3 regions of the Margalitia sp. FSL K6-0131 genome follow, and region 3 is predicted to be linked to each of the others. Evidence: a T-box and tRNA genes for the amino acid it is inferred to sense, from the RefSeq annotation. Region 3 holds a T-box; the other regions hold tRNA genes.
What was found. A T-box is a leader RNA that pairs with one kind of tRNA and senses whether it is charged. The one in region 3 lies ahead of gltX (glutamate--tRNA ligase), so its partner is inferred to be a tRNA-Glu.
Positions count from the first base shown of each region.

Region 1: it has a tRNA-Glu gene. The T-box ahead of gltX (glutamate--tRNA ligase) is inferred to sense a tRNA for this amino acid. The anticodon was not compared.
Region 2: it has a tRNA-Glu gene. The T-box ahead of gltX (glutamate--tRNA ligase) is inferred to sense a tRNA for this amino acid. The anticodon was not compared.

Region 1 covers NZ_JBBOZS010000001.1:4,889,466-4,896,510, forward strand. Annotated here, with positions in the region: rRNA gene NSQ59_RS24005 (23S ribosomal RNA) at 1-684, opposite strand, end outside; rRNA gene NSQ59_RS24010 (16S ribosomal RNA) at 873-2,423, opposite strand; tRNA gene NSQ59_RS24015 (tRNA-Val) at 2,560-2,635, opposite strand; tRNA gene NSQ59_RS24020 (tRNA-Glu) at 2,639-2,713, opposite strand; rRNA gene rrf (5S ribosomal RNA) at 2,753-2,869, opposite strand; rRNA gene NSQ59_RS24030 (23S ribosomal RNA) at 2,936-5,870, opposite strand; rRNA gene NSQ59_RS24035 (16S ribosomal RNA) at 6,058-7,045, opposite strand, start outside.
Region 2 covers NZ_JBBOZS010000001.1:72,841-79,885, reverse strand. Annotated here, with positions in the region: gene NSQ59_RS00395 (serine/threonine protein kinase) at 1-146, opposite strand, end outside; gene NSQ59_RS00390 (vWA domain-containing protein) at 115-852, opposite strand; gene spoIIE (stage II sporulation protein E) at 1,111-3,585, opposite strand; tRNA gene NSQ59_RS00380 (tRNA-Met) at 3,969-4,045, shown strand; tRNA gene NSQ59_RS00375 (tRNA-Glu) at 4,055-4,126, shown strand; gene ltrA (group II intron reverse transcriptase/maturase) at 4,278-5,534, opposite strand; gene NSQ59_RS00365 (S1 domain-containing RNA-binding protein) at 6,169-6,573, opposite strand; gene NSQ59_RS00360 (FtsB family cell division protein) at 6,647-7,045, opposite strand, start outside.
Region 3 covers NZ_JBBOZS010000001.1:5,521,766-5,528,810, forward strand. Annotated here, with positions in the region: gene NSQ59_RS26905 (MFS transporter) at 1-148, opposite strand, end outside; gene NSQ59_RS26910 (ArsR/SmtB family transcription factor) at 298-609, opposite strand; gene NSQ59_RS26915 (hypothetical protein) at 903-1,052, opposite strand; gene ligD (non-homologous end-joining DNA ligase) at 1,136-2,059, opposite strand; gene ligD (non-homologous end-joining DNA ligase) at 2,326-3,225, shown strand; T-box leader at 3,423-3,660, shown strand; gene gltX (glutamate--tRNA ligase) at 3,707-5,371, shown strand; gene NSQ59_RS26935 (UbiX family flavin prenyltransferase) at 5,548-6,153, opposite strand; gene NSQ59_RS26940 (UbiD family decarboxylase) at 6,232-6,924, opposite strand; gene NSQ59_RS26945 (UbiD family decarboxylase) at 6,921-7,045, opposite strand, start outside.

The DNA of each region.
Region 1 (7,045 bases), 630 kb from region 3:
ACTCGCTTTCGCTGCGGCTCCGCTTCATCAGCTTAACCTTGCATGAAATCGTAACTCGCCGGTTCATTCTACAAAAGGCACGCTATCACCCATTAACGGGCTCTAACTACTTGTAGGCACACGGTTTCAGGTTCTCTTTCACTCCCCTCCCGGGGTGCTTTTCACCTTTCCCTCACGGTACTGGTTCACTATCGGTCACTAGGGAGTATTTAGCCTTGGGAGATGGTCCTCCCTGCTTCCGACGGGATTTCACGTGTCCCGCCGTACTCAGGATCCACTCTGGAGGGAACGAAGTTTCAACTACAGGGTTGTTACCTTCTTTGACGGGCCTTTCCAGACCTCTTCATCTACTCCGTTCCTTTGTAACTCCGTATAGAGTGTCCTACAACCCCAAGAGGCAAGCCTCTTGGTTTGGGCTTCTTCCGTTTCGCTCGCCGCTACTCAGGAAATCGCGTTTGCTTTCTCTTCCTCCGGGTACTTAGATGTTTCAGTTCCCCGGGTCTGCCTTCATTACCCTATGTATTCAGGTAAAGATACTGCTCCATTACGAGCAGTGGGTTCCCCCATTCGGAAATCTCCGGATCAAAGCTTGCTTACAGCTCCCCGAAGCATATCGGTGTTAGTCCCGTCCTTCATCGGCTCCTAGTGCCAAGGCATCCACCGTGCGCCCTTACTAACTTAACCTATAAGGTTATTACTACTTTAAAATGGATGAAATCCATAAAGTGGCGATTCTCGGTTTTACTTGGTTTCTTCTATCAGTATCTAGTTTTCAAGGAACAAATTATCCTGGATGAATTGATCATCCAAAACTGAACAGAACTTATAAACGTCTTCTTATAACCACGTAAGTGGTTTTCCATTATCCTTAGAAAGGAGGTGATCCAGCCGCACCTTCCGATACGGCTACCTTGTTACGACTTCACCCCAATCATCTGTCCCACCTTCGGCGGCTGGCTCCAAAAGGTTACCTCACCGACTTCGGGTGTTACAAACTCTCGTGGTGTGACGGGCGGTGTGTACAAGGCCCGGGAACGTATTCACCGCGGCATGCTGATCCGCGATTACTAGCGATTCCGGCTTCATGCAGGCGAGTTGCAGCCTGCAATCCGAACTGAGAATGGTTTTATGGGATTGGCTTAACCTCGCGGTCTCGCAGCCCTTTGTACCATCCATTGTAGCACGTGTGTAGCCCAGGTCATAAGGGGCATGATGATTTGACGTCATCCCCACCTTCCTCCGGTTTGTCACCGGCAGTCACCTTAGAGTGCCCAACTGAATGCTGGCAACTAAGGTCAAGGGTTGCGCTCGTTGCGGGACTTAACCCAACATCTCACGACACGAGCTGACGACAACCATGCACCACCTGTCACTCTGTCCCCCGAAGGGGAACGCCCTATCTCTAGGGTTGTCAGAGGATGTCAAGACCTGGTAAGGTTCTTCGCGTTGCTTCGAATTAAACCACATGCTCCACCGCTTGTGCGGGCCCCCGTCAATTCCTTTGAGTTTCAGCCTTGCGGCCGTACTCCCCAGGCGGAGTGCTTAATGCGTTAGCTGCAGCACTAAAGGGCGGAAACCCTCTAACACTTAGCACTCATCGTTTACGGCGTGGACTACCAGGGTATCTAATCCTGTTCGCTCCCCACGCTTTCGCGCCTCAGCGTCAGTTACAGACCAGAGAGTCGCCTTCGCCACTGGTGTTCCTCCACATCTCTACGCATTTCACCGCTACACGTGGAATTCCACTCTCCTCTTCTGCACTCAAGTCTCCCAGTTTCCAATGACCCTCCACGGTTGAGCCGTGGGCTTTCACATCAGACTTAAGAAACCGCCTGCGCGCGCTTTACGCCCAATAATTCCGGACAACGCTTGCCACCTACGTATTACCGCGGCTGCTGGCACGTAGTTAGCCGTGGCTTTCTGGTTAGGTACCGTCAAGGTACCGCCCTATTCGAACGATACTTGTTCTTCCCTAACAACAGAGTTTTACGATCCGAAAACCTTCATCACTCACGCGGCGTTGCTCCGTCAGACTTTCGTCCATTGCGGAAGATTCCCTACTGCTGCCTCCCGTAGGAGTCTGGGCCGTGTCTCAGTCCCAGTGTGGCCGATCACCCTCTCAGGTCGGCTACGCATCGTCGCCTTGGTGAGCCGTTACCTCACCAACTAGCTAATGCGCCGCGGGTCCATCTGTAAGTGATAGCCGAAGCCATCTTTCAATCTTTCCTCATGCGAGGAAAGAAGTTATCCGGTATTAGCCCCGGTTTCCCGGAGTTATCCCAGTCTTACAGGCAGGTTACCCACGTGTTACTCACCCGTCCGCCGCTAACTTTTAAAAGCAAGCTTTTAAAAGTCCGCTCGACTTGCATGTATTAGGCACGCCGCCAGCGTTCGTCCTGAGCCAGGATCAAACTCTCCAAAAAAGTGTTTGATATAGCTCATAAATTTCAAAACATTGACGTTTCGTTCTGTTCAGTTTTCAAAGATCAATTCTTAGTCACTAACAGTGACGACTTTTTCTATATTACTCTTCTAAACAAAGAATGTCAAGAACTTTTTTGGTGGAGGATGACGGGATCGAACCGCCGACCCCCTGCTTGTAAGGCAGGTGCTCTCCCAGCTGAGCTAATCCTCCATATGGTGACCCGTACGGGATTCGAACCCGTGTTACCGCCGTGAAAGGGCGGTGTCTTAACCGCTTGACCAACGGGCCAATTAAAATAAGGGAAAAAAATATCCCCAAAAGGGGTTTGCCTGGCAACGTCCTACTCTTGCAGGGGGAGAGCCCCCAACTACCATCGGCGCTGAGAAGCTTAACTTCCGTGTTCGGGATGGGAACGGGTGTGACCTTCTCGCCATAATTACCAGACTATATGAGGTTTGTTCCCTCAAAACTAAATACTGTAGAAGAAGAAGTAAAGAGAATCGCTCTATTTTGGTTAAGTCCTCGATCGATTAGTATTCGTCAGCTCCATGTGTCGCCACACTTCCACCTCGAACCTATCAACCTGATCATCTTTCAGGGATCTTACTAGCTTGCGCTATGGGAAATCTCATCTTGAGGGGGGCTTCATGCTTAGATGCTTTCAGCACTTATCCCTTCCGCACATAGCTACCCAGCGATGCCTTTGGCAAGACAACTGGTACACCAGCGGTGCGTCCATCCCGGTCCTCTCGTACTAAGGACAGCTCCTCTCAAATTTCCTACGCCCACGACGGATAGGGACCGAACTGTCTCACGACGTTCTGAACCCAGCTCGCGTACCGCTTTAATGGGCGAACAGCCCAACCCTTGGGACCGACTACAGCCCCAGGATGCGATGAGCCGACATCGAGGTGCCAAACCTCCCCGTCGATGTGGACTCTTGGGGGAGATAAGCCTGTTATCCCCGGGGTAGCTTTTATCCGTTGAGCGATGGCCCTTCCATGCGGAACCACCGGATCACTAAGCCCGACTTTCGTCCCTGCTCGACTTGTAGGTCTCGCAGTCAAGCTCCCTTGTGCCTTTACACTCTACGAATGATTTCCAACCATTCTGAGGGAACCTTTGGGCGCCTCCGTTACTCTTTAGGAGGCGACCGCCCCAGTCAAACTGCCTGCCTGACACTGTCTCCCACCCCGATCAGGGGTGCGGGTTAGAATTTCAATACAGCCAGGGTAGTATCCCACCGACGCCTCCACCGAAGCTGGCGCTCCGGCTTCAAAGGCTCCTACCTATCCTGTACAAGCTGTACCAAAATTCAATATCAGGCTGCAGTAAAGCTCCACGGGGTCTTTCCGTCCTGTCGCGGGTAACCTGCATCTTCACAGGTACTATAATTTCACCGAGTCTCTCGTTGAGACAGTGCCCAGATCGTTACGCCTTTCGTGCGGGTCAGAACTTACCTGACAAGGAATTTCGCTACCTTAGGACCGTTATAGTTACGGCCGCCGTTTACTGGGGCTTCAATTCAGAGCTTCGCTTACGCTAACCCCTCCTCTTAACCTTCCAGCACCGGGCAGGCGTCAGCCCCTATACTTCGCCTTGCGGCTTCGCAGAGACCTGTGTTTTTGCTAAACAGTCGCCTGGGCCTATTCACTGCGGCTCTCTCGGGCTTGCACCCTACCAGAGCACCCCTTCTCCCGAAGTTACGGGGTCATTTTGCCGAGTTCCTTAACGAGAGTTCTCTCGCTCACCTTAGGATTCTCTCCTCGCCTACCTGTGTCGGTTTGCGGTACGGGCACCTTTCACCTCACTAGAGGATTTTCTTGGCAGTGTGGAATCAGGAACTTCGGTACTATATTTCCCTCGCTATCACAGCTCCGCCTTCACGGTTACGGGATTTGCCTCGTAACCAGCCTAACTGCTTAGACGCACATAACCAGCAGTGCGCTTACCCTATCCTCCTGCGTCCCCCCATCGTTCAAACGGTGAAGAGGTGGTACAGGAATATCAACCTGTTGTCCATCGCCTACGCCTTTCGGCCTCGGCTTAGGTCCCGACTAACCCTGAGCGGACGAGCCTTCCTCAGGAAACCTTAGGCATTCGGTGGAAGGGATTCTCACCCTTCTTTCGCTACTCATACCGGCATTCTCACTTCTAAGCGCTCCACTAGTCCTTCCGGTCTAGCTTCACCGCCCTTAGAACGCTCTCCTACCACGGACACCTGTCAGGTGTCCATCCACAGCTTCGGTGATACGTTTAGCCCCGGTACATTTTCGGCGCAGAGTCACTCGACCAGTGAGCTATTACGCACTCTTTAAATGGTGGCTGCTTCTAAGCCAACATCCTGGTTGTCTAAGCAACTCCACATCCTTTTCCACTTAACGTATACTTTGGGACCTTAGCTGGTGGTCTGGGCTGTTTCCCTTTTGACTACGGATCTTATCACTCGCAGTCTGACTCCCAAGCATAAGTATTTGGCATTCGGAGTTTGTCTGAATTCGGTAACCCGATGAGGGCCCCTAGTCCAAACAGTGCTCTACCTCCAATACTCTTCATCTTGAGGCTAGCCCTAAAGCTATTTCGGAGAGAACCAGCTATCTCCAAGTTCGATTGGAATTTCTCCGCTACCCACACCTCATCCCCGCACTTTTCAACGTGCGTGGGTTCGGGCCTCCAGTAAGTGTTACCTTACCTTCACCCTGGACATGGGTAGATCACCTGGTTTCGGGTCTACGACCTCATACTTATTCGCCCTATTCAGACTCGCTTTCGCTGCGGCTCCGCTTCATCAGCTTAACCTTGCATGAAATCGTAACTCGCCGGTTCATTCTACAAAAGGCACGCTATCACCCATTAACGGGCTCTAACTACTTGTAGGCACACGGTTTCAGGTTCTCTTTCACTCCCCTCCCGGGGTGCTTTTCACCTTTCCCTCACGGTACTGGTTCACTATCGGTCACTAGGGAGTATTTAGCCTTGGGAGATGGTCCTCCCTGCTTCCGACGGGATTTCACGTGTCCCGCCGTACTCAGGATCCACTCTGGAGGGAACGAAGTTTCAACTACAGGGTTGTTACCTTCTTTGACGGGCCTTTCCAGACCTCTTCATCTACTCCGTTCCTTTGTAACTCCGTATAGAGTGTCCTACAACCCCAAGAGGCAAGCCTCTTGGTTTGGGCTTCTTCCGTTTCGCTCGCCGCTACTCAGGAAATCGCGTTTGCTTTCTCTTCCTCCGGGTACTTAGATGTTTCAGTTCCCCGGGTCTGCCTTCATTACCCTATGTATTCAGGTAAAGATACTGCTCCATTACGAGCAGTGGGTTCCCCCATTCGGAAATCTCCGGATCAAAGCTTGCTTACAGCTCCCCGAAGCATATCGGTGTTAGTCCCGTCCTTCATCGGCTCCTAGTGCCAAGGCATCCACCGTGCGCCCTTACTAACTTAACCTATAAGGTTATTACTACTTTAAAATGGATAAATCCATAAAGTGGCGATTCTCGGTTTTACTTGGTTTCTTCTATCAGTATCTAGTTTTCAAGGAACAAATTATCCTGGATGAATTGATCATCCAAAACTGAACAGAACTTAAAAACGTCTTCTTATAACCACGTAAGTGGTTTTCCATTATCCTTAGAAAGGAGGTGATCCAGCCGCACCTTCCGATACGGCTACCTTGTTACGACTTCACCCCAATCATCTGTCCCACCTTCGGCGGCTGGCTCCAAAAGGTTACCTCACCGACTTCGGGTGTTACAAACTCTCGTGGTGTGACGGGCGGTGTGTACAAGGCCCGGGAACGTATTCACCGCGGCATGCTGATCCGCGATTACTAGCGATTCCGGCTTCATGCAGGCGAGTTGCAGCCTGCAATCCGAACTGAGAATGGTTTTATGGGATTGGCTTAACCTCGCGGTCTCGCAGCCCTTTGTACCATCCATTGTAGCACGTGTGTAGCCCAGGTCATAAGGGGCATGATGATTTGACGTCATCCCCACCTTCCTCCGGTTTGTCACCGGCAGTCACCTTAGAGTGCCCAACTGAATGCTGGCAACTAAGGTCAAGGGTTGCGCTCGTTGCGGGACTTAACCCAACATCTCACGACACGAGCTGACGACAACCATGCACCACCTGTCACTCTGTCCCCCGAAGGGGAACGCCCTATCTCTAGGGTTGTCAGAGGATGTCAAGACCTGGTAAGGTTCTTCGCGTTGCTTCGAATTAAACCACATGCTCCACCGCTTGTGCGGGCCCCCGTCAATTCCTTTGAGTTTCAGCCTTGCGGCCGTACTCCCCAGGCGGAGTGCTTAATGCGTTAGCTGCAGCACTAAAGGGCGGAAACCCTCTAACACTTAGCACTCATCGTTTACGGCGTGGACTACCAGGGTATCTAATCCTGTTCGCTCCCCACGCTTTCGCGCCTCAGCGTCAGTTACAGACCAGAGAGTCGCCTTCGCCACTGGTGTTCCTCCACATCTCTACGCATTTCACCGCTACACGTGGAATTCCACTCTCCTCTTCTGCACTCAAGTCTCCCAGTTTCCAATGACCCTCCACGGTTGAGCCGTGGGCTTTCACATCAGACTTAAGAAACCGCCTGCGCGCGCTTTACGCCCAATAATTCC
Region 2 (7,045 bases), 5.4 Mb from region 3:
CCTTGTTTCCCTTCTGCCAGGTAAACCATTCCGTTGGCACCATATCCCAGCTCCTTAATAAGGGTATAATGGTTTTTATTCCATTTACCATATATGACAGTACCTGATTGAAATTTATATTGACTCTTCAAAGTATTGTTCATCATCACGAGATAACAATCCCCTTAAAGAACGTTTTTTATTAAAATAAGCAATCGCTTCTTTAATAGCTGGACCAGTTGGCGTAATACCGCCTACGCTTAATTTTGAAAAAACAGTAGTAAGTGATTCCAATCTTGGTGTCCAATCCAGCAATTTTTCGACATCTTTCCTTTTCCCGGGAAATACAAAAACGGAGAATTGGTTATTTCCCATTCTGGCATTTAAGCTTAATGATAGGTCCAATAAGGCCTCCTTTACGGTTGGAAGCTTATGCTTCATACTTGCACTTGTATCGACAAGAATCAACACGTCCAAGTCTACTGTTTCACCAAGCTCATCCACTACTTCCATTACCTCTCCCCTTTGCTCAGGCGGGAGTTCTTCCATTGATGTATTGCGACCCAAGATATGCTTTAACTCACGATTTACTACACCTTGTAATGTTTGAGTCATTGCCTTTCGCGTTACCATCTGGACAGTTTGCGACAAGCTTTGGGCATATACAATCTGACTGACACCACCACCCGACATGGATATTCCCTCAATTTCTTGCATTCCCTTCTCATCAATTACATCATTTTCCATTACACCAATAACATTAATGGTGATACCTTGTTCTTTTGCCAAGGCAGCCATTGCTATTGGATCGCCTCCTTGATTTGAACAACCATCAGTAATAAGCAGAATTTGCTTTAATGTTCCTGTTTTCAAAAATTTCCCCTCCAAATCGTCATTCTTTTGAATAAAATAAAAAGAAGCTTTTGTTAATAACCATCTTCGACGATTTAAAGGGGTTTTATACTTTTTATGTTTACTATTTTTTAAGTTTTGGATGTATCGTGATTATTGATGATGGACAATATATGCACTGGAACATACTCTATTCGATACAAAACCTGGAGAAACATGTACATATATGGCGTATAAAAATATCATTATTAGCAGATCCCTAGTTTTAATAAACTGTTTCTAAGATATTAATGCTTTTCGTTTACTCACCGGAATAGCCGCCCATTTTGGGGTATTGTGTTCAATTTTGGCTACAACAATCGTCATATCATCGTCTATTACTCCTGATCTTGTCCGAATGACCTCCTCCATAATTAAATCGGCTATTTCCTGGGGATCTTCCGTTTGCAATTCCCGTATTTTTCGTTTCATCCATAAGTCATAATTTTCTACATGCTTTGGCCCTTCAAAAATACCATCGCTCATCATCACAAGCAGATCTCCGGCCTTCAACTGATCGGAAACGACATCTACATCAAATTCCTGAATCATTCCCATCGGTAAATTACTAGATTCTACTTTCAATACTTTATTAGCCCTCTTAATAAAGCTTGGAGTAGAGCCTATCTTTAAAAACTTTGCACTCGCGTCCTGCAAATCAATCATTGCCAAGTCTAGTGTGGAAAAAATTTCATCTGTTGTTCTTAAGGAGAGAATGGAATTTACAGATTTAATAGCCACTTTCTCTTCTATTCCGGACTGTAAAATTTTCTGGAGCAATTTAAGCGTTTCGTTACTCTCATGATGTGCTCTTTCTCCATTCCCCATCCCGTCACTGATGGCAATAGCATATTTTCTTGCCCCAAGTTCAATCATGGAATAACTATCCCCCGAGATGAACCCCCCTCCTTTTGCTGCGTGGGCGACACCTGTTTTTACAACATATGCCTTGTCCGACCTAAAGGTTACATAAGTAAATCCATTAGGGTAAGCTACATATTCCGCTTTTTTAACAACGATGGTTTCTCCTAAAATATCAGATAACAAGGGCGCAATAATTTTTTCACATTCCCCGTGGCTATTATTCGTTGGAATAGTCATATCAATATCGATATTGCCTTCCTCCAGACTATATATTTCTACCTGTTCAATTTCTAATCCAAAATCCTGTAACGCATCTAAAATCATTTCCTCTTGCTTTTGATGATTCTCCCTTTCCCTTTTTATTTCATTCGCAAAATCACCCATTACTTCGGAAACACCCAATAATTGTTCTGCAACTAATTTTCGGCTTTCTTTAACCTGTTTCCTTAGCTTTTGGTTTGCATAGAAAAATGTCAGCTCCTGATAAATGGCATCCTCGACTTTCTTTGCTTTTACACAATGTTTTTCTAACTCACGATGAGTACGCTGAGGTATTACTCCTTCCCCTTTATCGCATTCATTCATCACCTTTTTCATTAGTTCATATGTTTTATCAAAATTATTTGCCCAGCACTGTTCTTTTTTGAAGCAGGACTGACAAGTTTTTTCCGTCACATTGCTTAAATAATAATCAAGCTCCTGATCTTCTTGATCTCCTTCCCGCCACTGATCATATTGGGAGAAACTATTTGAAAGTGCTTGAAAGACGGAGGAAAATTGTTCAACTCGGTGAACGGTGATGTCTCTGATTTTTCTCATGTATTGTTGCTGTTCCTGAGCAAATTCTGATGTTCCCGGAATATGCTTTGCCATTTTCATTGTCAACTGCTGCGGCGTTAAAATAAGCAGCATTATGGCAATACAGGATTCATAAATATTTTGAAGTAAAGGAGTTTGGGCATCTCCATACATTCCTATTAATAAGGTGGCAATTAATAAACCAATGGAAGTGCCGACTTTCCTCCCTTCTTTTAAAAGCCCTCCTAACAATCCCGAAAAAGCCAATAAACTCATTTGATAGAAACTAGATACATTTGCTAAGCTAAAAATGAGACCTGTGACGACTCCTACTGTTGATCCAACCGTTGCACCTCCAACAAATGCAAAAAGAAGAACCAGATACCTCGATAAAATATGCTCTATGGATAAATTATAGATGGACCACCCAATGGTTCCTGTAAGCACAGAAGCCAGCATAATTATTAGACTGACAACCTCTTCTGTTTTGAAACTTTTTTTTCTTTTTTTAAGTGATAAGAGTGGAATGCTCTGCATAAATATAAGTGTGAGGATAAAAGTGAGACATGCCTCCACCCCAGCCATCATACCATCATATAAGGTAATGGTTTCATGATGTTGAATATAAAGAAAGGCACATCTTGCAGCAAAAGAAGTAAAAAATACATAGTATGGCAGAGCCTTTATTTCATCCTTATGAAATCTGGCAAACAGCCGGAAAGCTACTAAAAAAATGACCGCACACGAAAAAGTATAGACAGTACTGGCGATTGATAAGGTAAAAGCACCTGCAAGCAGTCCCAATAAAACTAACGGCGCTTTTTTTCTCCTCATCATATACACGGAAACAAAGAACGGCAGTGAAAATGGTGATAAATGTGATAATATTAAGGCTCGTCCAAGTAAAAAACCGATAATAATGAGAGCTACACCTTTTTGGAGAAAGAATTGGTCTAGCTTTACTTGAAGACTGGTTAATCTTCTGGAAACTTCAAGCTTTGTTTCCTCTAAGTTACTTCCTTGATCCATAAAGCTATGTTCCGCCTTTTCCATTTTTATACACCCCTCTAGCGTAGTAGTTGCAAATCATTATATATTGGACAAGTCTAGAAGTTTGTCAAAATTGAGAGATGAATAGAAAGAAAAGTTCGACTTCTTTCAGCGAAAAGATGGATGGTCTTCCATGTTTCTCGTCAAATAACGAGATAATAAACAGGAGATTTTTATCTTTATTAAGAGAATACCGTATGCATACTGAGATTGAAGGCACATTCGACACTATTTTGTAAAGACGGTCCATCTTATGCCATTAGCCTGGGAAACTCACAAAAAATGTTTTCCACACAAATTGATTAAAAAAATAGTAAAAGTATATTGACAAAGAACCAATCCGTAGGTAATATAGAACTTGTGCTTTTGAAATATCTTTTAAATATGGCGGCGTAGCTCAGCTGGCTAGAGCGTACGGTTCATACCCGTGAGGTCGTGGGTTCGATCCCCTCCGCCGCTACCAATTTAATATGGCCCGTTGGTCAAGCGGTTAAGACACCGCCCTTTCACGGCGGTAACACGGGTTCGAATCCCGTACGGGTCATTACAAAACACAAAAGGCGCCTTGCTAAGCAAGGCGCTTTTTTTTGGCTGCATAAATACTAACCTTTTTTTGTTAAAATCGAGTAGGAGGGGGTGACTAACCCCCGACCTCTCACACCACCGTACGTACCGTTCGGTATACGGCGGTTCACTTAAGTATGACGCAAATGGTTGTATCTATCTAACAGACTTTTAAGCTTTTGATTTCTCCAAAACTTTAGATTTAGTGTTGTGTGTAAGATAGGACTATTCGAAATGCGCCAATATTTCTTACGAGAATTTCCCCATTCATGGGCCTTCTCTCTTGGAACGCCAAGGGATATGAGCCTTTTAATTTTTGTTTTGGGTAGTTTCCATTGTTTCCAAAGGCACATTCGGAGTCTTCTTCGAATATGTTCATCCAGTTGTTTAAAGGGAGTTGGCGTGTCTGCCAGCGCAAAATATCCGCACCAACCAACAAGGTATTCATTTAGTTTCTCAATACGCAATTCCAATGGAATGGGTTTTGACCTTGATGTTAGTTCTTTTATTCTACTTTTAGCTCTCTTTATACTTTCTTTTGCGATACGGATTTTTGGATTACGGTTTGATGTGAAGCTGAATCCAAGAAACTTTCGTTTCCACGGTCTGTCCACCGCACTTTTCTCTTCATTTACTTTTAGTTTAAGCTTCTTTTCAATGAAAGTAGTGATAGAACTCTTGACGCGTAAACCTGCCTTCTTGGTTTTTACGTAAATATTACAATCATCTGCGTAGCGGACAAATTTGTGTCCTCTTTCCTCTAGTTCCTTATCTAATTCATCTAACATGATATTGGAAAGTAGTGGACTTAATGGTCCACCCTGAGGAACACCTTCTTCGCTGATAGTTTCCACACCGTTTATCATAATCCCCGACTCTAAGTATTTTCTAATTAACTTTAGAATCGTCTTATCCTTGACTCTTTTTGCTAGGAGTCCCATAAGCATATCGTGATTTACCTTGTCGAAGAACTTTTCTAAGTCCATATCTATTACCCATCTGTAGCCCTCTTCTATATATTGCCTTGCTTCCCTAACGGCATCATGTGCCCTTCTTCTGGGTCTAAACCCATAGCTATGTTCGGAAAAGGTTGGGTCATAGATTGGGGTTAATATTTGGGCAATCGCTTGTTGGACAAAACGGTCTGTCACGGTAGGAATACCTAATAAACGAACGCCGCCATTTGGTTTCGGGATTTCGACTCGTCTGACTGGCATAGGCTCATAGGTTCCGTCCTTTATTGAATTTCGGATTTCTTGCCAATTTTGTAGAATATGCGCTCGTAGGGATTTTACAGGCATTTCATCTACTCCATGGCTACCCTTATTCTTTTCGACACGTTTCAATGCCGAAAGTAGATTGTCCCGTGACAGTATTCGTTCCATCATTTCGATACATCCTTTCACGTGAATATACGTGCTATTTGTGCCATTGTTTATTCCACCCTCTTAAAGTCCCCTGTGGAATTCACCACTTCCTCCTTTAAGTAAGTCCAATTGGATTGTCTGTATCATCATAAACAATGAACGCCTAGTGTATATTCTCCTTAAATGTTCAGTCCTTCCCTAACCATCTTAAGCTAGTCAGGTACTATGACCTCTGCTGACTTCTGGCTGTTCAATTACCCTTCACAAAGTAAGTTACCGAGTGTGCTCGGCATTTCAGCCAGACCTCCCCAGGTAAGAGTACAGTCTTTCTCCCCATCTATCTGCTTCATTTACTCTGTATCATCTTTGGCAGAAAGGACTTCGTTTTGTTTGGCAAACTCATCCAATGATACCTAGCCTTATATGAAGTTCGTGTCCCTCAGACCGGAGATTTGCCGCCCGCTTCCTTCAGATTCTGCGTCACCACAGACACCCTTGCGTTTAGCTACTGCTACTTCTGCCTTCACAGTTCGGGACTTTCACCCTATAGACTGCACCCATGCTGGGCGCACCAAAAAAGACATTCTTCTTAAAAAGAATGCCTTTTTTATTTATGAAGATTACCTTCACCTGCTATATGTGAATAGACAGCAAGTTAGCCTCGTCTAGCACCACGGCCGCCGCGTTTCGATTCTGTATGGCGTTTTAATGAAGATAGACGATCTTCACTATCCTTTAAAAAACGAGCCATTTTTTGCTCGAAGTTTTCTTTTGGACGTTGATTATGACTTGGTTTATTATGACGAGGTTTCTGAGTTGGTGCCTGTTCTTTTGCTTTTCGAATCGATAAACCAATTTTGCCGTCTTTCTCAACATTAATGACTTTTACTTGGACCTCATCGCCCACTTTCAAATGTTCATTAATATCCTTCACATAGTTATCCGCTACTTCACTAATGTGAACAAGACCTGTTGAGCCTTCAGGCAATTCAACAAACGCTCCAAAATTAGTGATCCCTGTTACTTTCCCTTGTAACTTGCTGCCTACTTCGATCGACATAAAAAATAATTTCCTCCTTAAAAGATAAAAGATAAAGCTTATTATATATTATATCGGACGTTAAAAAAGAGTGTCAATAAGACACATCTTTATCCTCGTCCTTCTTCTTCTTGTCGTCAGGAATGTTAAAAATAATTTCTCCCTTTTCAGAAAGGAAATATTCACTTCTTGCCAGCTTTGCAATATAGTTATCATCGTTTAATTTTACTACCTCATCTTGAAGGTAGGTCTTTTTTTTCTTCAGATCAGCAAGTTTTTTCTCTAGCTTTGCCTTTTCTGCTTGTTTTACCTCAAGCTGGTGGTTTCTTAAGATGAGTGTGGAAACCAACAAATATACCGATGCCAATGCGATAATACTAAAAACCGCTAATCTGCGGAAAAGTAATTTTTTCCTTCTCGCCATTACTTTCTCTTTCATCATTTGCTGTTTTGTATATGCATTTTCCATCGGCGTAATATTTTTTTCTTTCCG
Region 3 (7,045 bases):
TACTTACTAATAAGCCCGCTTGTGAAGTTGAAATCGCAAATTTTTGCGCTATTTGTGGTAATACCCCGACAATACTCATTTCTGTTGTAATAATTCCAAATACACCTAATGCCAGTATAATAATAAGCAGAGGGCTTACTTTTTTCATTTATGAAATCTCCATTCTTATAGTGATTTTAAAAGTCTAAATATTTCACGTGACAAAAAATAGTCGCATCGTACTTTTTATGTACATATAATATCAGATATCTATATAAGTAGATGTGTTGTTTAAAAAAAAGAAATCCTCCTCTCTATTTATAATTCCTTTTGAACGTACTCGGCGAATTCTTGTATTGTTTTTTCATTTCGACGATAATACGTCCATTTTCCAATTCGTTCGGATTCTAATAATCCAGCCTTTTTCATCGTCAATAAATAACTAGAAATAACAGACTGTGCCAGTCCAGTTTTCAATTGAATCTCCCCTACACATACCCCAACTTGAAAACTAATCCCTTGTTGTAAATAAGGCTCTTCATCAAAATATTTTTCTGGATTCTTTAACCATAATAGAATTTGTTGTCTCGTTTCATTTGATAATGCTTTATAGATTAGTGAAGGTTCCATAACAACATTATATCTATTTTTATAGATTTGTAAATATATCGAAAAAGTAAAAAGACCCTCAGCCCAGTTGCTGAAAGCCTTTAATGATGAGGACAATTAAACCCTAATAAGCTGTATTCTTTTGTTTTATTCTGCTGTTGAATGACCTGCTGCTCCAAGATAGTCTGTTCCAATGAATCATCCATTTCAACTATGTTTGATAATGTTATTTTATTGACATTTTTTGTAAAGTCCATGATTCATTTACTAATAAAACCAAAAAATTAGCGTGGGTTCAGGTATTTCGAAAGAACTTACTTCGCCTTGTTTGTATGGGTTTCCTTTGTTTCAATCGAGCTAGATGGACTCGGCATCGATGATTCTTTATTTGCCATCTCCTCAATCACCTGTCCTGCGGTGGTAGTAGTATTAAGTTTATGTTCTGGAATTCGTTGGCTCTTCATCTATTTTTCCCTCCTTTCCATTTTATTGTCTTCTTTTTACATTGGGATATTCTTTTACTTGGATAGTCCATTTAGTCTTTTTTTTAAACTCTTTCAAACAAACACTCTTCTGGTGGAATTTCAATGAATCCCTCAATACTAGGCTGCCTCAGTGCTCCACCTTCTGTCCATTCGGCAAATTTTATCTTTACTGTCTTTTCTGGCCGTACCCAAACGGCATCCGCATGGCGTTGCGGTATCTTATGGAAGGGAAGATGCTCGGTTACAAACTCTTTTAATTCATTCGTTAGCTCTCTCCAGTCGCTTACTGTCATTTTTCCCGTCCCTGTGTGTCCCACATAATGCAGTCTTCTTTCAGAATCATATAACCCAAGCAAAATGGAATTAACAGTGTTATGTCTTAGAGTAAAGCCCCCAATGACCGCGATGATATCCTGAAAGTTTTTCACCTTGAGCCAATCTCCCCTTTTCTTCCCAATTGCATAGGGGGAGTTCACCCTTTTTAGCACAATGCCTTCCATCTCTTGTTCCTTAACTGCGTCAAATAAGCCTTGGGTTTGGCTTACTGATGGAACCAGCTGTATATGTTTATTAGGTGTAATGATATGAGACAACATCTCATTTCTTTCATGAAACGGCTTGTCATTAATCCACATTCCATTTAAATAGACAATGTCGAAAATCATATAAATAATCGGTACAGATTCGGCAGCAATCATTATACGATCCATATTTCTCAAACCATCTCGCCTCATCACCCGTTGAAAAGAAGGCTTACCGTTTTCACCTAAAGAAATCACTTCCCCATCTAAAATGACAGAACGACTGGTGCAATATTCACTAATGTTTGTAATCTCAGGATAATGCATTGTCCGCTCATTTTTTTTGCGATTATACAGCCGTACTCCGCCATTATCTGCATAGGTAAGAACGCGGACACCATCCCATTTCACTTGTGCAATCCATTCCTCTCCCGTTGGGATGGTACTACTAGGAACCGGCTCCATCGGTAAAATAGGTTCCAGATTTATCACTCCAATTTTTAGATAGGCTATTTTTGCATATATTGTTGTTTTTCATTTATTGTTTCCCATCCTAATATAGACTTGGTTTCGGGGCATCTTTTCTTAAGATGATTGGGATTCTTAACCAAAATAAGGATGGATATAAGGTTTTCGTCACCAAAAACAATAAAGTTTAAGAAAAGAGCATTTATAATACATAGTTTTAACAAATCGATGAAAATATAGAGAAAAAATAGGAGGCCATTCTGGTGGAGGAAATTGTCGTTGATGGCAGACGGATTGAAATTACACACCCAGACAAAATGATTTGGGAGACGCAAGGGATAACAAAGATCGACTTTATTCACTACTTAATAAATGTATCGCACTATCTGATTGAACATGCAAAGGACAGACTATTAATGGTTTGGCTTTACCCGCATGGAATAGCTGGCAAGAAAATCGAAAAAAGGTCGGTTCCTGAGTCTGCACCAGAATGGATCAGCCGTATTTTCTATAAAAACAAAGAGCGAATGCTATTAAATGACACTGCGACACTGGTTTGGGCTGCAAACTACGGTGCAATTGAATTTCACGTTCCGTTTGATCGCCATGATAAGCCCGATTTTCCTATGGAAATGGTATTTGATTTAGATCCTCCAGATGATACAAGCTTTCATTTGGTAGTAGAAGTGGCTTTGAAACTGAAGGAACTTCTTCAATCCCTCGGTCTGCTATCTGTACCAAGAACATCAGGTTCATCAGGGCTTCAAGTATTTGTACCAATTGAACCCATTTATTCATTCGAACAAACAAGAAGTATTACTACCTTTATCGCAAATTATTTTCAAGAACAAATGCCAAAGCAGATTACCATTGAAAGAGTAGTTTCAAAAAGAGGAAACAAACTATATTTTGATTACTTACAGTTATGGAGAGGAAGAACCATGCCAGTCGTATACTCGCCAAGAGCCAAAAGACATGCAACCGTTGCGACCCCGCTGACCTGGTCTGAATTAGAAGAAGGTATACAACCTACAGAATTTACTATTTTAAATATAAGGAGAAGGATAGAGGAAAAAGGGGATTTGTTTAAGACGTTAACAACAGAAAAGCATAATCAATCTCTCCGTGAAATTCTAAGTTTTATTGAAAAAAACAAAGTGTAGTTTCTATTGATCATCTAACAACCTTATTTACTTCTAAAACGGTTCTCCTCTCTTCACTCATTTCTTTTAGTCCCGTTAGTCCCGACTTTAACGAGCAAAGGGCGCCAGCTAATAGACTATCATCCTTAAAGTCCAAATTTGATTGTTGACAGTTTGGTTATAATGTATTATCGTATCACTAATTATATCCACAATTGTAAAATGCAATGAAGAGGAAGAGTAATTAATCACTCGAATCTTAGAGAGCCCATGCTGGTGAAAATGGGTATTCGAGCTTAATGAAAGAAGCCTTGGAGCAGTCGACTGAAAAATTGGAGTAAGTCTACCGGGGATTTCCCGTTAAAGAAATGTGCAGCAGAATAATGAATTGCTGCATTATGAGCGGGTTTTAACCAATTTAGGTGGTAACGCGGAAGTATGCCTTTCGTCCTTTAATAGGATGGAGGGCTTTTTTTATTTTGATCTATAGGGGGATATGATTATGTCAAATGAGAACATGGCAGAACTGTTATTTCCGGATGTCAGGCAGTTACCGGCAGATATTTATTCACTATATCCGCCAAGAAATTTGTCTTCATCTGCTATGGTAACACGTTTTGCACCGAGCCCAACGGGTTTATTGAATATTGGTGGGCTTTACGCAACTTTAATATCGGAAAGATTAGCCCATCAAAGTAATGGAGTCTTTTTCCTGCGTATTGAAGACACAGATAAAAAACGTGAAGTAACAGGCAGCATCGAAAATATTATACATTCATTGTCATACTTCGGGATTGATTTCGATGAGGGACCTCTCCTTATAGGTGACGAAAAGGGGACCTATGGACCCTATAAACAAAGCTCACGAATACAAATTTATAAGGTATTTATTAAGCATTTAGTCCGAAATGGATTAGCTTATCCTTGCTTCTGTGATGCGGACGATTTACAAAAGATAAAAATACGTCAGCAGAACTTAAAAATAAGAACAGGTTATTATGGCAAGTGGGCTAAACATCGAGATATTTCTTTTCTACAAGCCAAGGAAGAGATTTTAAATGGCAAACCGTTTGTTATTAGACTTAAATCTTTAGGGTCAGCAGATAGGAGAATAACATACCATGATTTGGTGAAAGGTCCGATAGAGTTACCGGAAAATGACCAAGATATTGTTATTATGAAAACGGATGGTTTACCAACCTATCACTTTGCTCATACCATAGATGATCATCTGATGGGTACAACCCATGTCATTAGAGGCGATGAATGGCTTTCTTCCGTGCCTATCCATATTCAGTTGTTTGAAACCTTAGGTTTTAAAATACCAGAATACGGACATATCGCTCCAATCATGAAGCAAGTCGGAGCTTCTAAACGGAAATTTAGTAAACGGAAGGATCTTGATGGCACCGCTGAGTATTACAAAGAACAAGGATACCCAGGATTGGCTATAAGTGAATACTTCATGAATCTCATCAACTCTGACTTTGAAGAATGGAGGATGGCAAACTCCCATCAATCATTTAGAGACTTTTTTATCCATACGGATAAAATGAATGCCAGTGGTGCTTTATTAGACATGAATAAACTAAATGACATCAGCAAGGATGTTATCTCTAAGCTCACCAGTAAGCAAGTATTTGACCATTTATATACTTGGTCAAAGGAATTTGATTCTGAGCTTTATAGTTTAATTGACAAGAATAAGGAATATACTGTACACATTCTAGATATAGGAAGAACAATGAAGAAACCAAGAAAAGATTATGCAAAGTGGTCCGATGTGAAGCCAATGATTGCTTACTTTTATGACGAATGGTTTGAAAAGGATGTATTGGGTGACTATAAGTTACCTACAAATGTAAGTTTTAATGTTGCGAAAGAAATTGTACTAGGTTTCAGCAAAACTTATAGGTTTAATAATGAAAAGGATGCTTGGTTCCATGAAATAAAAGAACTTGCTGGGAAACTCGGATTTGCAAAGGATATGAAGCAATTTAAAGCTAACCCTAACCATTACAAAGGGCATGTTGGTGATGTAGCGATGGTAATTAGGGTAGCTCTAACTAACAGAACTACTACACCTGATTTGTACGATATTATGAAAGTAATGGGTGAAAAAAGGGTTCTTGCAAGAATGCAGACATTTGTCGGTCATTCTATTTAACCAACTTAAAGGCATCTCAAAAAAAATGACCGGGGAACACTTTTCCGGTCATTTTGATTTTATTTACTTAACACAATCTTTCAGAGTAACCATTTCATCCACTACACGCTTTACCACTATTGTGGTACTGTCCTCAGTTAAGAAGCAATTCTTGAACAATAGACTTATTTACTTCTTTAATCAAAAAGTGTTTCCTTGATCATTGCTATTCTCTTTTTTGATAAAACCATTCCAACGTTTTTCTTCCGCTTCGGCAGATGTATGTTGAACTGATCCAGTGTTCGAAATACAATATGGTTAATTATGTCATCTAGCGATTCAGGGTGGTTATAAAATGCTGGCATTGGAGGGAGTATAACGGTTCCCATACGAGATAAAGCTAACATATTCTCAAGATGAATATCATTGAGCGGTGTTTCCCGTGTCACCAATACCAACTTTTTGCGTTCTTTTAAAATGACATCTGCTGCGCGAGTAATTAAATTATCACCAAGACCTACACGAATGGAAGCTAATGTTTTCATTGTGCAAGGGGCAATGATCATACCATCAACTTGAAATGAACCACTGGAAATCTTGGCCGCTAAATCTTTATTTGAGTACGAGTAATCTGCCAGCTGTGAAACTTCTTTGGCGGTATAAGGAGTTTCATCCTGGATGGTTACAGCAGCCCATGAAGACATAATGAGATGTGTTTCAATACTCGTATCCTTGAGAAACTGTAAAAGACGAACACCAAACATGGCTCCTGTTGCACCGGTTATTCCTAAAATTAACTTCATCCTTATAAATCCCTTCTTCCACTTACTAAAAAAATTCTAATTCCTATGAAGGTATAAATGCTTTTCTATGAAACGGAATTAATACCCGTACTTTTCCCAGTTTTCAATGATGTGATTACGTAATTCTTCGGGGTAACCCCTAAACGATGCCTCAAGAGGGCTCTTATCAGCCCATTTTTTTAAAGGCAATAAACAGTTATAAACGATCTTTGTTGTTTGCCCTCCTCTTTTTTCCTTTGCATCTAGGTAAGCAACAAGAGGTAAGACATTTTGATCCTTCATAGCTTTTCTTTTATCTGGATGATGGCGAGTAGCTAAAGCCCACACTACTTGATTAATGTCACTTGGATCAATGTCGTCATCTACAACAATTACTTTAGGGACGTAAGAACCACCTCTAGTAGCAAAAACGGTTTTACCAATTTCATGAGCCAATTCTTCATTATCATCTCTTTGTTGACGACGATCTACAGTGACTACAAGCCAATGCACAGCTGATTCTAATGGAATAAAGCATTCCTTAATAGGTAATCCTTTTTTTCGCAGCTCATTTTGAATGCTTGCTGCATTAGCCACTCCCCAATTGGTGTGATTTTCTTCAGGTGGAATACCTGCTGCACATACTGGCATGATTGGATTATTTCGATGTGTCATGGCGGTTACGTGAAAGCGTGGTACTGGTTTTTCATGTCCAACCCATGTATAACCAGCATATTCACCCATTGGACCTTCAGGAATCATCTCTTCTAAGGAGGCGGTTCCTTCAATCACAATCTCACTTGACTTGTAGCAGGTACCTCTAAATCACTTGTCTCGCATTTGACAACATCAATTGGTTCACCATACCATCCTCCTATCATTTCACCTTCATTCACATTATCAGGAAGCGGAT